One region of the Streptomyces sp. NPDC030838 genome, then DNA from elsewhere that is predicted to be linked to it. Evidence: riboswitches for the same ligand, from Rfam matches in the RefSeq annotation. Region 1 holds a riboswitch; the other holds the start of a gene.
The links. Region 1 has a riboswitch for S-adenosylmethionine ahead of thrC (threonine synthase). Riboswitches for the same ligand answer to the same signal wherever they lie in the genome.
Positions count from the first base shown of each region.

Region 2: it holds a riboswitch for S-adenosylmethionine, as region 1 does, so the genes downstream of both, ACZ42A_RS01195 (aminotransferase class V-fold PLP-dependent enzyme) here and thrC (threonine synthase) in region 1, are expected to answer to the same signal.

Region 1 is NZ_JBVIED010000003.1:435,434-443,534, forward strand. It holds gene ACZ42A_RS12500 (MoaD/ThiS family protein) at 1-123, opposite strand, end outside; gene thrC (threonine synthase) at 207-1,496, opposite strand; SAM riboswitch class I at 1,515-1,670, opposite strand; gene ACZ42A_RS12510 (glucosyl-3-phosphoglycerate synthase) at 1,838-2,782, shown strand; gene ACZ42A_RS12515 (alpha,alpha-trehalose-phosphate synthase (UDP-forming)) at 2,882-4,294, shown strand; gene otsB (trehalose-phosphatase) at 4,282-5,127, opposite strand; gene ACZ42A_RS12525 (DUF3263 domain-containing protein) at 5,175-5,408, opposite strand; gene ACZ42A_RS12530 (ABC transporter substrate-binding protein) at 5,442-6,683, opposite strand; gene ACZ42A_RS12535 (ROK family protein) at 6,856-7,800, shown strand; gene nagA (N-acetylglucosamine-6-phosphate deacetylase) at 7,857-8,101, shown strand, end outside.
Region 2 is NZ_JBVIED010000001.1:260,105-268,205, reverse strand. It holds gene qcrC (cytochrome bc1 complex diheme cytochrome c subunit) at 1-404, shown strand, start outside; gene qcrA (cytochrome bc1 complex Rieske iron-sulfur subunit) at 401-1,450, shown strand; gene qcrB (cytochrome bc1 complex cytochrome b subunit) at 1,447-3,084, shown strand; gene trpD (anthranilate phosphoribosyltransferase) at 3,223-4,287, shown strand; SAM riboswitch class IV at 4,363-4,480, shown strand; gene ACZ42A_RS01195 (aminotransferase class V-fold PLP-dependent enzyme) at 4,611-5,978, shown strand; gene ACZ42A_RS01190 (glycerate kinase) at 5,933-7,129, opposite strand; gene ACZ42A_RS01185 (SLC13 family permease) at 7,140-8,101, opposite strand, start outside.

The DNA of each region.
Region 1 (8,101 bases):
GCCGGTGTGGTTCTTCTCCAGGTCGGCGATGACCTCGGCGAGGGTGGCACCTTCGGCGGCGACCTCGGCCTGGCCACCGGTGTAGGTGCGCAGGATGGTGGGGATGCGGACAGTGACGCTCACGTGAAACCTCCGGTCAGGGTGAGGGACTAAGGGGCGCGGGGAACTGCGCGACCAGCCCCCACCGGCCCGCAGCGAACAACGATCTAGACGAGCCCGGCCTCACGGAACGAATCCAGGCTGGGCCGAATGGTCGCCGTCAGCCCCGTACCGGCCACCGCGTCGAGGGTCTTGAGGCCGTCGCCGGTGTTGAGGACGACGGTGGTCTTGGCGGGGTCGAGGACACCGTTCTCGATGAGCTTCCGCGTGACGCCGACGGTCACCCCGCCGGCGGTCTCCGCAAAGATCCCCTCGGTCCGGGCGAGCAGCTTGATCGCGTCGACCACCTGCTCGTCCGTGACGTCCTCCACCGCACCTCCCGTGCGCCGCGCAATGTCGAGCACGTAGGGACCATCCGCCGGGTTCCCGATCGCCAGCGACTTGGCGATGGTGTTCGGCTTCTGCGGGCGGACGACATCGTGGCCGGCCTTGAACGCCGCCGACACCGGCGAGCAACCCTCCGCCTGCGCGCCGAAGATCTTGTACGGCTTGTCCTCGACGAGCCCGAGCTTGATCAGCTCCTGGAGACCCTTGTCGATCTTCGTGAGCTGGGAACCGGAGGCGATGGGCACGACGATCTGGTCCGGCAGCCGCCAGCCGAGCTGCTCGCAGATCTCGTACGCCAGGGTCTTGGAGCCCTCCGCGTAGTACGGCCGCAGGTTGACGTTGACGAAGCCCCAGCCCTCGCCCGCCGGGTCGCCGATCAGCTCGGAGCAGAAGCGGTTCACATCGTCGTAGTTGCCCTCGATGCCGACCAGCTCGCCGCCGTAGACCGCGGCCATGACGACCTTGCCCTGCTCCAGGTCGTGCGGGATGAACACGCAGGAGCGGAAGCCGGCGCGGGCGGCGGCGGCACCCACCGCGCCCGCCAGGTTGCCGGTGGAGGAGCAGGAGAGGGTGGTGAAGCCGAAGGCGCGGGCGGCCTCCAGGGCCTGGGCGACCACGCGGTCCTTGAAAGAGTGGGTCGGGTTGCCGGAGTCGTCCTTCACGTACAGGCCGCCGGTGACGCCGAGTTCGCGCGCCAGGTTGTCGGCCTTGACGAGCTTGGTCCAGCCGGGGTTCAGGTTCGGCTTGTCGGCCACGTCGGCCGGGACGGGGAGCAGCGGCGCGTAACGCCAGATGTTCGCGGGGCCCGCCTCGATGCGCTTACGCAGTTCCTCGGCGTCGTACGCCGAGAAGTCGTAGGCGATCTCCAGCGGGCCGAAACACTCTTCGCAGGCGAAGACCGGGCCGAGCGGGACGCGGTGGCCGCACTCGCGACAGGAGAGCGCCGCGGCGGGGCCGAGGTCCACAATGGAAGCGGAATCAGTGGTGCTTGCAACAGTCTGCACAGCCATGTGAGGCGAGGCCCTTTCTCCTCATCTTCCTCACGACGCACTTCGCCGTGAGACGGATTTGGCACCTTCCCTAGCCGGGGAGCCTCGCGAAATGATCAGCGGTGATCTACGAGACCGGCTGGAGGGTTGCCGGGGCTTCATCGGGCCGTGTCCCTCTGCCCCTCTGGATGAGCTGTATGCGGTTGTAAAACGCGAGCGACCCCCGACATGCGATGGTCATCAGCGTTGTTCAAGACTGTAACCGAAGGCCAGGACAGTTGAGATAGTCGTCCGAACCGCGAGATGGATCACAACGCAGACCGATCACCACTCGCCGAGAGAACGCAGAGGAGCCGCGCACTGTGCTGGAAGAAGTCGAGCGCTGGCTGAGCACCCGCTCCTGGTCCGTGACCGATCGCCCGCTCCACAAGATCCTGGCCGCCAAACGCGCCACGGGCCAGACGGTCAGTGTCGTGCTGCCCGCGCTCAACGAGGAGGAGACGGTCGGCGACATCGTCGCCGCCATCCGCCACGATCTGGTGCGGCAGGTCCCGCTGGTCGACGAGATCGTCGTCGTCGACTCGGGCTCCACCGACCGCACCTCCGAGGTGGCCGCCGCCGCGGGCGCCCGGGTGGTGCACCGCGACGAGATCCTGCCGCGCATCCCCGCCGTCCCCGGAAAGGGTGAGGTGCTGTGGCGGTCCCTGCTCGTGACGAGCGGTGACATCGTCTGCTTCGTCGACGCGGACCTGAAGGACTTCTCGTCCGACTTCGTCTCCGGGATCGTCGGCCCGCTGCTGACCGACCCGGACGTGGACCTCGTCAAGGCGATGTACGACCGTCCGCTGGGCGCCGCGGCCGGGCAGGGCGGCCGGGTCACCGAGCTGATGGCCCGCCCGCTGCTGAACATGCACTGGCCGCAGCTGGCCGGGTTCGTCCAGCCGCTCGGCGGCGAGTACGCGGCCCGCCGGTCCCTGCTGGAGCAGCTGCCGTTCCCCGTCGGGTACGGCGTGGAGCTGGGCATGCTGGTCGACGCGCTGCACCTGGTCGGCCTCGACGCCCTCGCCCAGGTCGACGTCGGGGTGCGCAAGCACCGCCACCAGGACGGGCAGGCCCTGGGCCGGATGTCCGCCGCGATCTACCGCACGGCCCAGCTGCGGCTGGCCCGCGGGCATCTGATCCGGCCGTCGCTCACCCAGTTCGAGCGGGTGGAGGACGGTTTCGAGCCGCGGACGTACTCGGTGGACACGGAGGAGCGTCCGCCGATGGTGGAGATCGCGGAGTACGCGGCCCGCAAGGTCGCCTGAACGCTGACCTGCGGCGGCACCTGACGTAACACGCGCCACGGGCCGTATACGGCCGAACCGTACGTTTGAGCGGTTGGGGGGCGGGCTAGGTTGAGGACCATGGCTTCGACGTCAGGTGCTGCACAGGTACTGGTGGCCTCCAACCGTGGCCCGGTCTCCTACCAGGTCCGCGACGACGGCTCGCTGCACGCCAAGCGGGGCGGCGGCGGACTGGTGTCGGGTCTGTCGGCGATCGGGCCGGACGCGGGCGCGCTGTGGGTGTGCTCGGCGCTCGGCGACGGCGACCGCGAGGCGGTGCGCCGCGGGGTCGGTGAGAGCGGCGTGCGGATGCTGGACATCCCGGCCGACGTGCACGCGGACGCCTACAACGGCATCGCGAACTCGGTGCTGTGGTTCGTCCACCACATGCTGTACCAGACGCCGCTGGAGCCGGTGTTCGACGCGGAGTTCCGCCGGCAGTGGGCGTCGTACGAGACGTACAACCGGGCGTTCGCCGAGGCGCTGGCGGCCGAGGCGGCCGAGGGCGCGGCGGTGGTCGTGCAGGACTACCACCTGGTGCTGGTCCCCGGCATGCTCCGCGCACTCCGTCCCGACCTGCGGATCGGCCACTTCTCCCACACCCCGTGGGCGCCCCCGGAGTACTTCCGGATGCTGCCCGACGACATCGCGCAGGCCGTCCTGCGCGGCATGCTCGGCGCGGACCGGCTCGGCTTCCTCACCCACCGCTGGGCGGACGCGTTCACCGCGTGCTGCGAGGCGTTCGCGGGCGGGCTCGGCTCCACCCGGATCGGGGTGCACGGGCTCGGCGCGGACGCGGACTTCCTGCGCGGCCGCTCGCGCGAGGCGGACGTCGAGGAGCGGATCACCGGGCTGCGGGCGGAGATCGGCGCGGGCCGGAAGGCGATCGTGCGGGTGGACCGCACCGAGCTGTCGAAGAACATCGTCCGCGGCCTGCTGGCCTACCGGCAGCTCCTCGCCGACCGCCCCGAGTGGCGCGAACGGGTCGTGCACGTCGCCTTCGCCTACCCCTCCCGCCAGGATCTCGCCGTCTACCGCGACTACACGGCCGAGGTGCGGCGGCTGGCCCGGGAGATCAACGAGCAGTACGGCACCCCGGGCTGGACCCCCGTCCTGATGCACGTCGAGGACGACTTCGCGCGCTCCCTGGCCGCCTACCGGCTGGCCGACGTGGCCCTGGTCAACCCCATCCGGGACGGCATGAACCTGGTCGCCAAGGAGGTGCCGGTGGTGTCGGACCAGGGCTGCGCGCTGGTGCTGTCCCGGGAGGCGGGCGCCTACGAGGAGCTGGGCGAGGACGCGGTCGGGGTGAACCCGTACGACATCGGGGCCACGGCCGACGCCCTGCACCGGGCGCTCACCATGCCCCTCGACGAGCGGGCGGAGCGGACCAAGCGCCTCGCCGCGGCGGCCACCGCGCTGCCGCCGGCCCAGTGGTTCCTGGACCAGCTGACCGCGCTGACCGGTCAGGACGGAACCGGTCAGGGCAGCTGAGCCGCCAGCGCCCGCAGCAGCCCCACGACCCCTTCCGGTCCGTCGACCACCACGTCCGCCCGCTCCCGCAGCTCCGTCACCTCGTCGCTGCCGCTGCAGACGAGGAGACCCGGGGTGCCGTCGGTGCGGAGCTTCTCGACGGCGGCGTAGGCGGGGAGGTCGCCGAGGTCGTCGCCGGCGTAGAGGACCGCGCCGGCGCCGGTCTCCCGGACGTACCGCTCCAGCGCCACGCCCTTGTCCATGCCGGGCGGGCGCAGTTCCAGGACCATGCGGCCGGGCTCGACGACCAGGCCGTGGCGGCCGGCCAGCTCGGTGAGCGGGGCGCGCAGCGCCTCGAACGCGGCCTGCGGGTCGGCGGCGCGGCGGGTGTGCACGGCGACCGCGAAGCCCTTGTCCTCGATCCGGGCACCGTCGACTCCCGTGAGGACCCGCGGCAGCGCGGCGCGGACCTCGGCGACACCCGGGTGCGGGTCGGGCGCGGTGATCCGGCCGCTGACGGCGTCCCAGCGTTCGGCGCCGTAGTGGCCGAGGACGACGAGGTGCTCCAGGCCCGGGGCGTCCGCGAAGCCGCCGAAGCGCACGGCGACCTCGGCCGGGCGTCCGGTGATCACCGCGACGGCGGCCACCTTCGGGGCGAGCGCGGTCAGCGCGGGCACCGCTTCGGGGTGGGCGCGGGCCCGCTCCGGGTCGGCGACGATCGGGGCGAGGGTGCCGTCGAAGTCGAGCGCGATCACCGCGTCGCCCGGCCGGGCGAGCAGGGCGCGCAGACCGTCGCGCCCCTGCGCGGTCACCGGCTCGGGAAGGTCCGTCGAGTGCGTGTCAGGGCTGCCCATACGGCGAACCTATCCGCCCGGGGCCATACCGAACCGTGAACCCGGCCTCACCGCTGCGCGCGTCTGCGCTCCCGCACCCGGCGCAGCCGGTTCACCGTCACCGGGTCGTGCTCCAGTGCTCGCCGGTCGTCGAGCAGGGCGTTCAGGAGCTGGTAGTAGCGGACCGGGGCGAGGCCCAGCTCCTCCCGGATCGCGCGCTCCTTCGCGCCGGGGCCCGGAAAGCCCCGGCGCTCCAGCGCGAGGATGTCCTGTTCCCGTCGGTTCAGCGGCTCACGCTCCATACCCGGAACGCTAACCGCCGCCACTGACAGCGCCTACTCGGCGGCCGCCGCGCTCTCCGCGGTCAGGGCGGTGTTCTCCAGTGCGCCGAGCACGGCCGACGGGCTGCCGCCGGGCGCGACCGCCTTGCCGATCTGCTTCTTCACCTCGGCGCTGACCTGCGCCCAGGACGTCTTGCCCACCGGGTACAGCTCGGCGAGCGGCAGCTCCTCCAGGAAGGGCTGGAGGTCCTTGTCCTCGGCGGCGGCGCTCATGACCTCGGACGCGGAGTTGGTGACGGGCAGCAGGTCGTACTCGCGGGAGAAGTCGAGCACGTTCTTCTCGGCGTAGACGAAGTCGAGGAACTCGCCGACCTGCTCCTTGTGCCCGTTCTGCTCGAACGCCATCATCCAGTCGGCGACGCCCATGGTCGCCGGGGACTCGCCGTCGGCGCCGGGCATCGGCACCATGCCGAACTTCACGCCCTTCTTCTCGGCGATCTTCATCAGCGAGGGGTGGCCGTTGAGCATGCCGACCTGCCCGTTCGCGAACGCGGCGAAGGCGTCCGCGCGATTGAGCCTGCCGGGGGCGACCGGTCCGGTCAGGTCCTTGCCGACGAGTTCGTCGCGCAGCCAGGTGAAGGTCTCGACGTTCTCCGGGGAGTCGATGCCGTAGCCGCCGGAGGTGTCGGTGTAGCCGCCGCCTCCGCTGAGCAGCCACTGCATGGTCTCGGCCTGCGCCTCCTCCGGGCCGAGCGGCAGCGCGTACGGGTACTTCACGCCCTTCGCCTTGAGCGCCTCGGCGTCGGCGGCCAGCTCGTCCCAGGTGGTGGGCGGGGTGAGGCCGGCCTTGGCGAAGAGGGTCTTGTTGTAGAAGAGCAGGCGGGTGGAGGCCGCGAACGGCATGCCGTACTGCGTGCCGTCGATCTGGCCGGCCGCGGCGAGCTGGGCGGCGAAGTCGGCCTGGACCGGTATGGAGAGCAGTTCGTCGGCCGGGTAGAGCAGCCCGGCGTCCGCGTAGTCGGCGTAGGCGCCGATCTGCGCCATGTCGGGCGCCTTGCCGGCGTCGACCATCTCCTTGACCTTGGCGTCGACGTCGTTCCAGGAGTAGACGCTGACCTCGATCTTCACCCCGGGGTGCTCGGCCTCGTACTCCTCGACCAGCTTCGCCCAGTACTTCTCGGAGCTGTTGGCCGCGCTGTCGCCGTAGTCCGCGGCGACCAGCCGCAGGGTCACGTCGTCGGAGCCTCCGGTGAGGCCGCAGCCGCCGAGGACCGCCGTCATGCCCAGTGCGGACATCACCGCGACCATTCCTGCCTTGCGCCGCTGCACTGCTTCCCCAACCCCTGTCGACTCGCGTTGTCCTGTTGTCCGAATTCCGGAAGGAGGTCTACACCTTCCGTGGAAAACAAGGTCTACACCACGTAAGTGGACTAGACCTCTTCCGGGTCCTCGGGCCACACTGTCCCCCGTGAGACACGTCATCGCCCTCGATGTGGGCGGCACCGGGATGAAGGCCGCCCTGGTCGGGGCGGACGGCGACCTGCTGCACCAGGCACGCCGGGCCACCGGCCGCGAGCGCGGACCCGAGGCGGTCGTGGAGACGATCCTCGGCTTCGCCGCCGACCTGTACGCGTACGGCGAGAAACACCTCGGCGAACCGGCCTCCGCCGCCGGAGTCGCCGTCCCCGGCATCGTCGACGAGCGGCACGGCATCGCCACCTACGCCGCCAACCTCGGCTGGCGCGACGTCCCCCTGCGCGCCCTGCTCGGCGACCGGCTCGCCGGCCTCCCCGTCGCCCTCGGCCACGACGTCCGCACCGGCGGCCTCGCCGAGGGCCGGATCGGCGCGGGCCAGGGCGCCGACCGTTTCCTCTTCGTCCCCCTGGGCACCGGCATCGCGGGCGCCATCGGCATCGACGGCCGGGTGGAGGCGGGCGCGCACGGCTTCGCGGGCGAGATCGGCCACATCGTCGTACGCCCCGGCGGCACCCCCTGCCCCTGCGGCCAGCGGGGCTGCCTGGAGCGCTACGCCTCGGCCTCGGCGGTCAGCCAGGCCTGGGCGGAGGCGGCCGGCGACCCGGACGCGGACGCGGCGGACTGCGCCAAGGCCGTCATGTCCGGCGACCCGAACGCCGTCCGGATCTGGCAGGAGGCCGTGGAGGCCCTCGCCGACGGCCTGGTCACCGCCCTCACCCTGCTGGACCCGCGCACGATCGTCATCGGTGGCGGGCTCGCCGAGGCGGGGGAAACCTTGTTCACACCGCTGCGGGACGCCGTCCGGCGGCGGGTCACCTTCCAGAAGCTGCCGTCGCTCGTCCCCGCCGCACTGGGGGACACCGCCGGATGTCTGGGCGCTGGACTGCTGGCCTGGGATCTCCTAGACAACACCGACCGTACGGAGGTAACGCCCTGATGGCAGCCCACCCAGGGGCGCGGGGAACTGCGCGACAAGCCCCCACCGGCCCGCAGATGGTCCTCAAGGGAGCCCGCGTAGTACTCCCGACGGGAGTTGTCGACGCAGGTGAGGTGGTCGTCGAGGGCAACCGGATCATCGCGAGCGCACACGAGAACGCCCACGTCATCGACGTATCCGGCCACTGGCTGGTCCCCGGCTTCGTCGACATCCACAACCACGGCGGCGGCGGAGCCTCGTTCACTTCAGGCACCGTCGACGACGTACTCACCGGCATCCACACCCACCGCACCCACGGCAC
Region 2 (8,101 bases), on a different contig from region 1:
AGTACGGCCCGGAGGGCGCGGACATCGCCAAGGGTGGCGAGCTGTTCCGCACCAACTGCGCGCAGTGCCACAACTTCACCGGCAAGGGCGGTGCGCTCACCAAGGGCAAGTACGCGCCGACCCTCGAGGGCGTGGACCCCAAGCACATCTACGAGGCCATGCAGACCGGCCCGCAGAACATGCCCTCCTTCCCCGACACGACGCTGTCCGAGCAGAACAAGAAGGACATCATCGCGTACCTGGAGGCGGTCAACAGCGACGAGACCGAGAACCCGGGCGGCATGGAGCTGGGCGGCCTCGGGCCGGTCAGTGAGGGCCTGTTCTCGTGGGTCTTCGGTCTGGGCTCGCTGATCGCGGTCGCCGTCTGGGTCGCCGCTCGGACCGCAAAGGCCAAGAAGTCATGAGTAGCCAAGACATTCCAGAAGAGAACCTGCCCGCAGAGCAGGACCGCGCCGTAGCGGTCGCGGACGAGAAGGACCCGTTCGCCGATCCCGGCCTGCCGCCCCACGAGCACCGGATCCAGGACATCGACGAGCGGGCCGCCAAGCGGTCCGAGCGCGCGGTCGCCCTGCTGTTCACGGTGTCGATGCTGGCCACCATCGGCTTCATCGTCTCGTACGTGACCATCCCGATCGACAAGTCGATCTTCGTCTTCCCGATCGGTCACCTCAGCGCCCTGAACTTCGCCCTCGGTCTGACCCTGGGTATCGCGCTGTTCTGCATCGGCGCGGGCGCGGTCCACTGGGGCCGCACCCTGATGTCCGACGAGGAGCTGGTCCAGGAGCGGCACCCGATCGAGGCCCCCGCCGACGTCCGTGCCCAGGTGCACGCCGACTTCAAGCAGGGCGCCAAGGAGTCGCAGCTCGGCCGCCGCAAGCTGATCCGCAACACGATGTTCGGTGCGGTGGCGCTGGTGCCGCTGTCCGGTGTCGTCCTGCTGCGCGACCTCGGCCCGCTCCCCGAGACCAAGCTCCGCCACACGCTGTGGTCCAAGGGCAAGCTGCTGGTCAACATGAACACGCACGAGCCGCTGCGTCCGTCGGACGTCGCCGTCGGTTCGCTCACCTTCGCCATGCCCGAGGGCCTGGAGGAGCACGACCACGACTTCCAGAACGAGATCGCCAAGGCGGCCCTGATGATCGTCCGGCTCCAGCCGGAGGACATCAAGGACAAGCGCGAGCTCGAGTGGTCGCACGAGGGCATCGTGGCGTACTCGAAGATCTGCACCCACGTCGGTTGCCCGATCTCCCTGTACGAGCAGCAGACGCACCACGTGCTCTGCCCCTGCCACCAGTCCACCTTCGACCTGTCCGACGGTGCCCGAGTGATCTTCGGCCCGGCCGGCCACGCCCTTCCGCAGCTGCGCATCGGCGTGAACGACGAGGGCTACCTTCAGGCGCTTGGCGACTTCGAAGAGCCCGTCGGTCCTGCTTTCTGGGAGCGCGGATGAGCACTACAGAAACCCCCGAGTCCCGCTCTCGCGGGAAGGCACCGGCCGGCGAGCGCGTCGCCGACTGGGCCGACGGCCGGCTGGGGATCTACTCCCTGGCCAAGGCCAACATGCGCAAGATCTTCCCCGACCACTGGTCGTTCATGCTGGGTGAGGTCGCGCTCTACAGCTTCCTGATCATCATCCTCACGGGTGTGTATCTGACGCTGTTCTTCCACCCGTCGATGAACGAGGTGGAGTACCACGGCTCGTACGTGCCGCTGCAGGGCCAGCTCATGTCGGAGGCGTTCGCCTCGACGCTGGACATCAGCTTCGACGTCCGCGGCGGTCTGCTGATCCGGCAGATCCACCACTGGGCGGCGCTGATCTTCCTCGCCGCGATGTTCGTGCACATGATGCGCGTGTTCTTCACCGGCGCGTTCCGCAAGCCGCGTGAGATCAACTGGCTGTTCGGCTTCCTGCTGTTCGTCCTGGGCATGTTCACCGGTTTCACCGGCTACTCGCTCCCGGACGACCTGCTCTCCGGCACCGGTGTCCGCTTCACGCAGGGCGCGATCCTGTCGACGCCGATCATCGGCACGTACCTGTCGATGTTCCTGTTCGGCGGGGAGTTCCCGGGCACCGACTTCGTGGCCCGCTTCTACTCGATCCACATCCTGCTGCTGCCGGGCATCATGCTCGGCCTCGTGGTGGCCCACCTGATCCTGGTCTTCTACCACAAGCACACGCAGTTCGCGGGCCCCGGAAAGACCAACAAGAACGTCGTCGGCATGCCGCTGCTGCCGGTCTACATGGCCAAGGCCGGAGGCTTCTTCTTCCTGGTCTTCGGTGTCATCGCGGCCATCGCGGCGATCGCGCAGATCAACCCGATCTGGGCGATGGGCCCCTACCGGCCGGACCAGGTGTCCACCGGCGCCCAGCCCGACTGGTACATGGGCTTCGCCGAGGGTCTGATCCGTTACTTCCCGGGCTGGGAGGTCAACATCTGGGGTCACACGCTCGTCCTGGGCGTGTTCATCCCGCTGGTCCTCTTCGGTCTGGTCCTGGTGGCGCTCGCGGTCTACCCGTTCATCGAGTCCTGGGTCACCGGCGACAAGCGCGAGCACCACATCCTGGACCGCCCGCGCAACGCCCCGACGCGTACCGCGTTCGGCGTCGCCTGGATCACGATGTACATGATCACGCTGGTCGGTGGTGGCAACGACCTGATCGCCACCCACTTCCACCTGTCGATCAACGCCGTGACCTGGTTCGTCCGGATCGGCTTCTTCGCCGGCCCGATCATCGCCTTTATCGTCACCAAGCGGATCTGCCTCGGCCTGCAGCGCCGGGACAAGGACAAGGTGCTGCACGGTCGTGAGACCGGCACCATCAAGCGCCTGCCGCACGGTGAGTTCATCGAGGTGCACGAGCCGCTCAGCCAGGAGGCCCTCTACACCCTCACGGCGCACGAGCAGTACGAGCCGGCCCAGATCGGCCCGACGGTCGACGAGAACGGTGTCGAGCGCAAGGTGAAGGGCTCCGAGAAGCTGCGCGCCAAGCTGAGCCAGGCGTACTTCGGCGAGGACTCCCAGATCCCCAAGCCGACTGTCGAGGAGTACAAGGAGATCACGAGCGGCCACGGCCACCACTGATCGCTGCGTTCGCCACGCCACGGTCGAAGGGCCCCCGTCCGGTGTTCGGACGGGGGCCCTTCGCCGTGCCCGGGGCTGGATAGGCTGGAATCACACCGAGTGGTGTTCCGTGTGTTCTACGACGATCAGGAGCGGCTGATGAGCGCTGTGACCCCCGCTGGAGGCGACACCGCGGCGGGCCGTTCCTGGCCCGTGGTGCTGAACGGTCTGCTGGAGGGCCGGGACCAGAGCGCCGAGGACACCGCCTGGGCGATGGACCGCATCATGCGCGGTGAGGCGACCGACGCGCAGATCGCCGGGTTCGCGGTGGCGCTGCGGGCCAAGGGCGAGACGGTCGAGGAGATCGCCGGGCTCGTCCGGGCGATGTACGCGCACGCCAATGTGATCGAGGTGCCCGGCGAGACCGTCGACATCGTCGGCACCGGCGGCGACGGCGCCAGGACGGTGAACATCTCCACGATGTCCTCCATCGTCGTGGCCGGCACCGGCGCCAAGGTGGTCAAGCACGGCAACCGGGCCGCGTCCTCGGCGTCCGGCGCCTCCGACGTGCTGGAGAAGCTGGGCGTCAATCTGCAGCTGACGCCGCGGCGGGTGGCCGAGGTCGCCGAGGAGGCGGGCATCACCTTCTGCTTCGCGGTGAAGTTCCACCCGGCGCTGCGTCATGTGGCGGCGGCCCGCGGCCAGCTGGGCATCCGCACGACCTTCAACTTCCTCGGCCCGCTGACCAACCCGGCCCGGGTGAAGGCCCAGGCGGTGGGTGTCGCGGATCTGCGGATGGCGCCGATCGTCGCGGGCGTCTTCGCCGAGCGCGGCAACTCCTCGCTGGTCTTCCGCGGTGACGACGGCCTCGACGAGCTGACCACCACCTCCACCTCCCGGGTGTGGATCGTCCGCGACGGCAAGGTCGCCGAGGAGACCTTCGACCCGCGGGACGTCGGCATCGAGCTGGTCCCGGTCGAGGCGCTGCGCGGCGCGGACGCCTCCTACAACGCCGAGGTCGCCCGCCGTCTGCTGGACGGTGAGACCGGCCCGGTCCGGGACGCGGTGCTGCTGAACTCGGCGGCCGCGCTGGTGGCCCTGCACCCCACTGACGCCCCGTTGGCGGAGCAGATCCGCGCCGGGATGGACAGGGCGGCCGAGTCCATCGACTCGGGCGCGGCACGGCGGACGCTGGACCGCTGGGTGGCGGCGAGCAACGCGTAACGCTCCACGACGGTCGTCCCGTAATCCGGACACGGGTTGCGGGACGACGATCATTTCGTCTACGTTCCTGTACCAGGTCATGAGTGACAGTCATGAGGCCCCGGCCGACTGTCCGGCAACCCTCCGTCCGTGGCGGGGTGCCCCGGGTGAAGACCAGGCCGTACGGCAGCAAGGCCTACGGCAAGCGCGGACCCCTCGCAAACCAGGGGTCCTGGTCGTTCGAGGGAGCCTTCCGTGAGCAAGCGAATGCGATAGGGCCGCCGAGCCCCGCCTCCGCACACCCCTTTTCTTTCCTTTCCTCCTCTGTCTCACGGGAGTTCCCCATGTCTGTCTCCACCGCTGCCGCCGACCAGTCCGTTTGTGCCCCTCTGCCCGTTCTGGGCCGGGATGTCACCGTCCCGCTCGTCACCGGTGGCGAGGTCACCTACGCCGCGCTCGACTACGCCGCCAGCGCGCCGGCGCTTCAGCGGGTCTGGGACGACGTCGCCGCGTACGCGCCCTACTACGGCAGCGTGCACCGCGGGGCCGGCTACCTCTCCCAGCTGTCCACAGACCTCTTCGAGAACGCCCGGAAGACCGTCGCCGACTTCCTCGACTGCCGCGACGGCGACCAGGTCGTCTTCACCCGGTCCACCACCGACTCGCTCAACCTGCTCGCCGCCGCGCTGCCCGCCGACTGCCGGGTCTTCGTCTTCGAGACCGAGCACCACGCCTCCCTGCTGCCCTGGAAGAACGCCCAGGTCACCTACCTGGACGCGCCGCGCACCCCGGCCGAGGCGGTGGCGACCCTGGAGCGCGCCCTCGCCGACCGCGACCCCTACGGCCCGGCGCTGGTCTGCGTCACCGGCGCCTCCAACGTCACCGGCGAGCTGTGGCCCGTACGGGAGCTGGCCGCGGCGGCGCACGCGCACGGCGCCCGGATCGTGCTGGACGCCGCGCAGCTGGCGCCGCACCACCCGGTGAGCGTCCGTGACCTGGACGTCGACTGGGTCGCCTTCTCCGGGCACAAGCTGTACGCCCCGTTCGGCTCCGGTGTGCTCGCGGGCCGCGCCGACTGGCTGCGCGAGGCCGAGCCGTACCTCGCGGGCGGCGGCGCCAGCCGCAGGGTGACCCGGCGCGAGGACGGCGGCGTGGACGTGGAGTGGCACGAGACGGCCGCCCGGCACGAGGCGGGCTCCCCGAACGTGATCGGCGCCTACGCCATCGCCTCCGCCTGCAAGGCCCTCACCGAGGCCGGGTTCGACAGCCTGGTCGCCCGTGAGCGGTACCTGATCGAGAAGGTGCGCAGCGGGCTCGCCGAGGTGCCCGAGGTGCGCGTCCTCTCCCTCTTCGGCGACGACGCCCCGCGCGTCGGCGTCATCTCCTTCGTCGTCGACGGCTGGAACAGCTCCCACTTCGCCGCCGCGCTCTCCGCCGAGTACGGCATCGGCGTCCGCGACGGCCTGTTCTGCGCCCACCCCCTCGTGCGCACCCTCCTCGGCAGCGACCCGCAGACGCAGGGCGAGTGCGGCGCCCCCGAGGCCGCGCCCGGCGAGAAGTCCCTCAACGCCATCCGCGTCAGCTTCGGCGCGGGCACGCCGGACGAGCACGTGGAGCGGTTCGTGACCGCGGTGACGGAGCTGGTCCGGGACGGCGCGAAGTGGAACTACCGTACGGAGGACGGGCGTTGCGTGCCGGACACCTCCGCGTGAGCCGGTAGCCGGGCGCCCAGCAGGATCATCCGCAGGGCGCGTTCGGTGGCGTCGGTGAGCAGTTCGCCGGCCCGGACGAGTGCCTCCGCCAGGGCCATCGGCGCGGGCAGGATCCCGCTGAACGCGTCCACGCCCGGCACCTCGTGCGCCCCCTCGCCGAGCGTGCCGGCCAGGGCGAGGACGGGACGGCCGTGGAGCTTCGCCCGGCGGGCCACCTCCGCCGGTACCTTGCCGCGCGGGGTCTGGTGGTCGAGGGCACCCTCGGCGGTGACGACCAGGTCGGCGCGGGCCAGCCGGGCGTCCAGGTCGAGGTGGCCGAGGAGGACGTCGAAGCGGGGCAGCAGCCGGGCGCCGAGCGCGGCGAGGCCCGCGCCGAGGCCGCCGGAGGCGCCGGTGCCGGGGCCGGTGCGCAGGTCGGTGTGCGTGACCCCGAGGTCGCGGGTGAGGACGTAGGCCCAGTTCTCCAGACCGGCCGACAGGTGCTCGACCTGCGCGGGCGTCGCCCCCTTCTGCGGTCCGAAGACCCGGGCCACGCCGCGCTCGCCGCACAGGACGTTGTACGGGTTGCAGGCGACCAGGAGTTCCGTCTCGCGCAGGCGGGGGTCGAGGCCTGACGGGTCGATACGGTGCAGCCGGAGCAACTCCCGGCCGCCCGGCGGTAGTTCGAAGCCGTCCGCGTCGAGGAGGCGGGCGCCGAGTGCCTGGAGCGCGCCCGCGCCGCCGTCGGAGGTGCCGGAGTCGCCGCAGCCGACGAGGATCCGCCGTACGCCGGTGTCGAGCGCGGCGCGGATCAGCTCGCCGACGCCGTAGGTGGTGGTGGCGCCCGGGTCGCGCAGGGAGTGCGGGACGAGGGAGAGCCCGGCGACCGCCGCCATCTCCACGAGTGCGGTGTCCCCGGCGCCGCCGAGCAGCGCGAAGTGGGTGCCGAGCCGGTCGCCGACCGGGCCGGTGGCGGGCAGCGCGACCAGCCGCCCGCCGGTGGCCGCGGCCAGCGCGACGGCCGTGCCCTCACCGCCGTCCACCAGCGGCACCAGATCGATCTCGGCGCCCGGCAGCACCCGGCGGACCCCGTCCGCGATGGCGTCGGCGGCGGCCTGGGCGGACAGCGACTCCTTGAAGCCGCTGGGGGCTACGACGACTCGGGTCAGCATGGCAGGTCTCCTAGGGGGTCACGGGTACGCCGAGCCATGGCCACACCGCCACGGCGAAGAGCAGGACGAGGCCGGCGGTCAGCGGGGCCAGTACGGCGGACAGGCGCAGCAGGTCGCGCGGCGTGTAGGTGGGGATGCCGGGGATCTCCGCGAAGAGCGTCACCGGCTTGGCGGAGGCGGGGAGGGTGTGGCAGAACCCCGCTGCGGCGGTGGAGGCGAGGGCGGCGGCGACCGGGTTGACCCCGGCGCCCACGGCGGCGGCCACCACCAGCGGGACCAGGACGGAGGAGCGGGCGGAACGGGACTGGAGCACCAGGTGGGCCGCCGTACTGACCGCGATCACGATCGTCAGGAAGAGCAGCGGCCCCACCGCCGACGGCAGCCCGGAGACCAGCCACTTCGCCGCGCCCGAGTCGGCGAGCGCGACGCCCATCGCCATCGTCGCGGCCATGAAGAGCAGCAGCGACCACGGGACCGTCTTCAGCGCGTCCTTCAGCCGTACGGTGCCCAGGGCGGGGGAGGCGGCGACGACCGCGCCGATCAGCGCGACGACGGCGGGCGGCACCCGGTGGAGCGGCTCGCTGCACCACAGCAGCACGACCGTGGCCAGCAGCGCGGCGCAGCGGGTCTCGGCCTGCGTCCAGGGGCCGGTGACCGGGGTGTCGCTGTGCCGCTGGATCTGCTCGGGGGTGATGCGGACCGGGCCCTCGCGGTCGGCGCGCCGGGTGGTCGTCAACAGGACGGTCTCCGCGGCCAGGTGGGAGGACGCCACCGCCAGCGGCAGGCCCAGCAGCAGCCACTCCACGAACCCGATGCGCTGCCCGGTGGCCTCCCACAGCACCGACACGGTGATCAGATGCGCTCCCGCACCGATCAGGGTCGCCACCGCCGACAGAAGGATCACGGTCGGGAAGAGCAGCGCCAGCATCACGACCAGTCGTTTCCGGTCGGCGAGGGCCTTGGCGAGCGCCA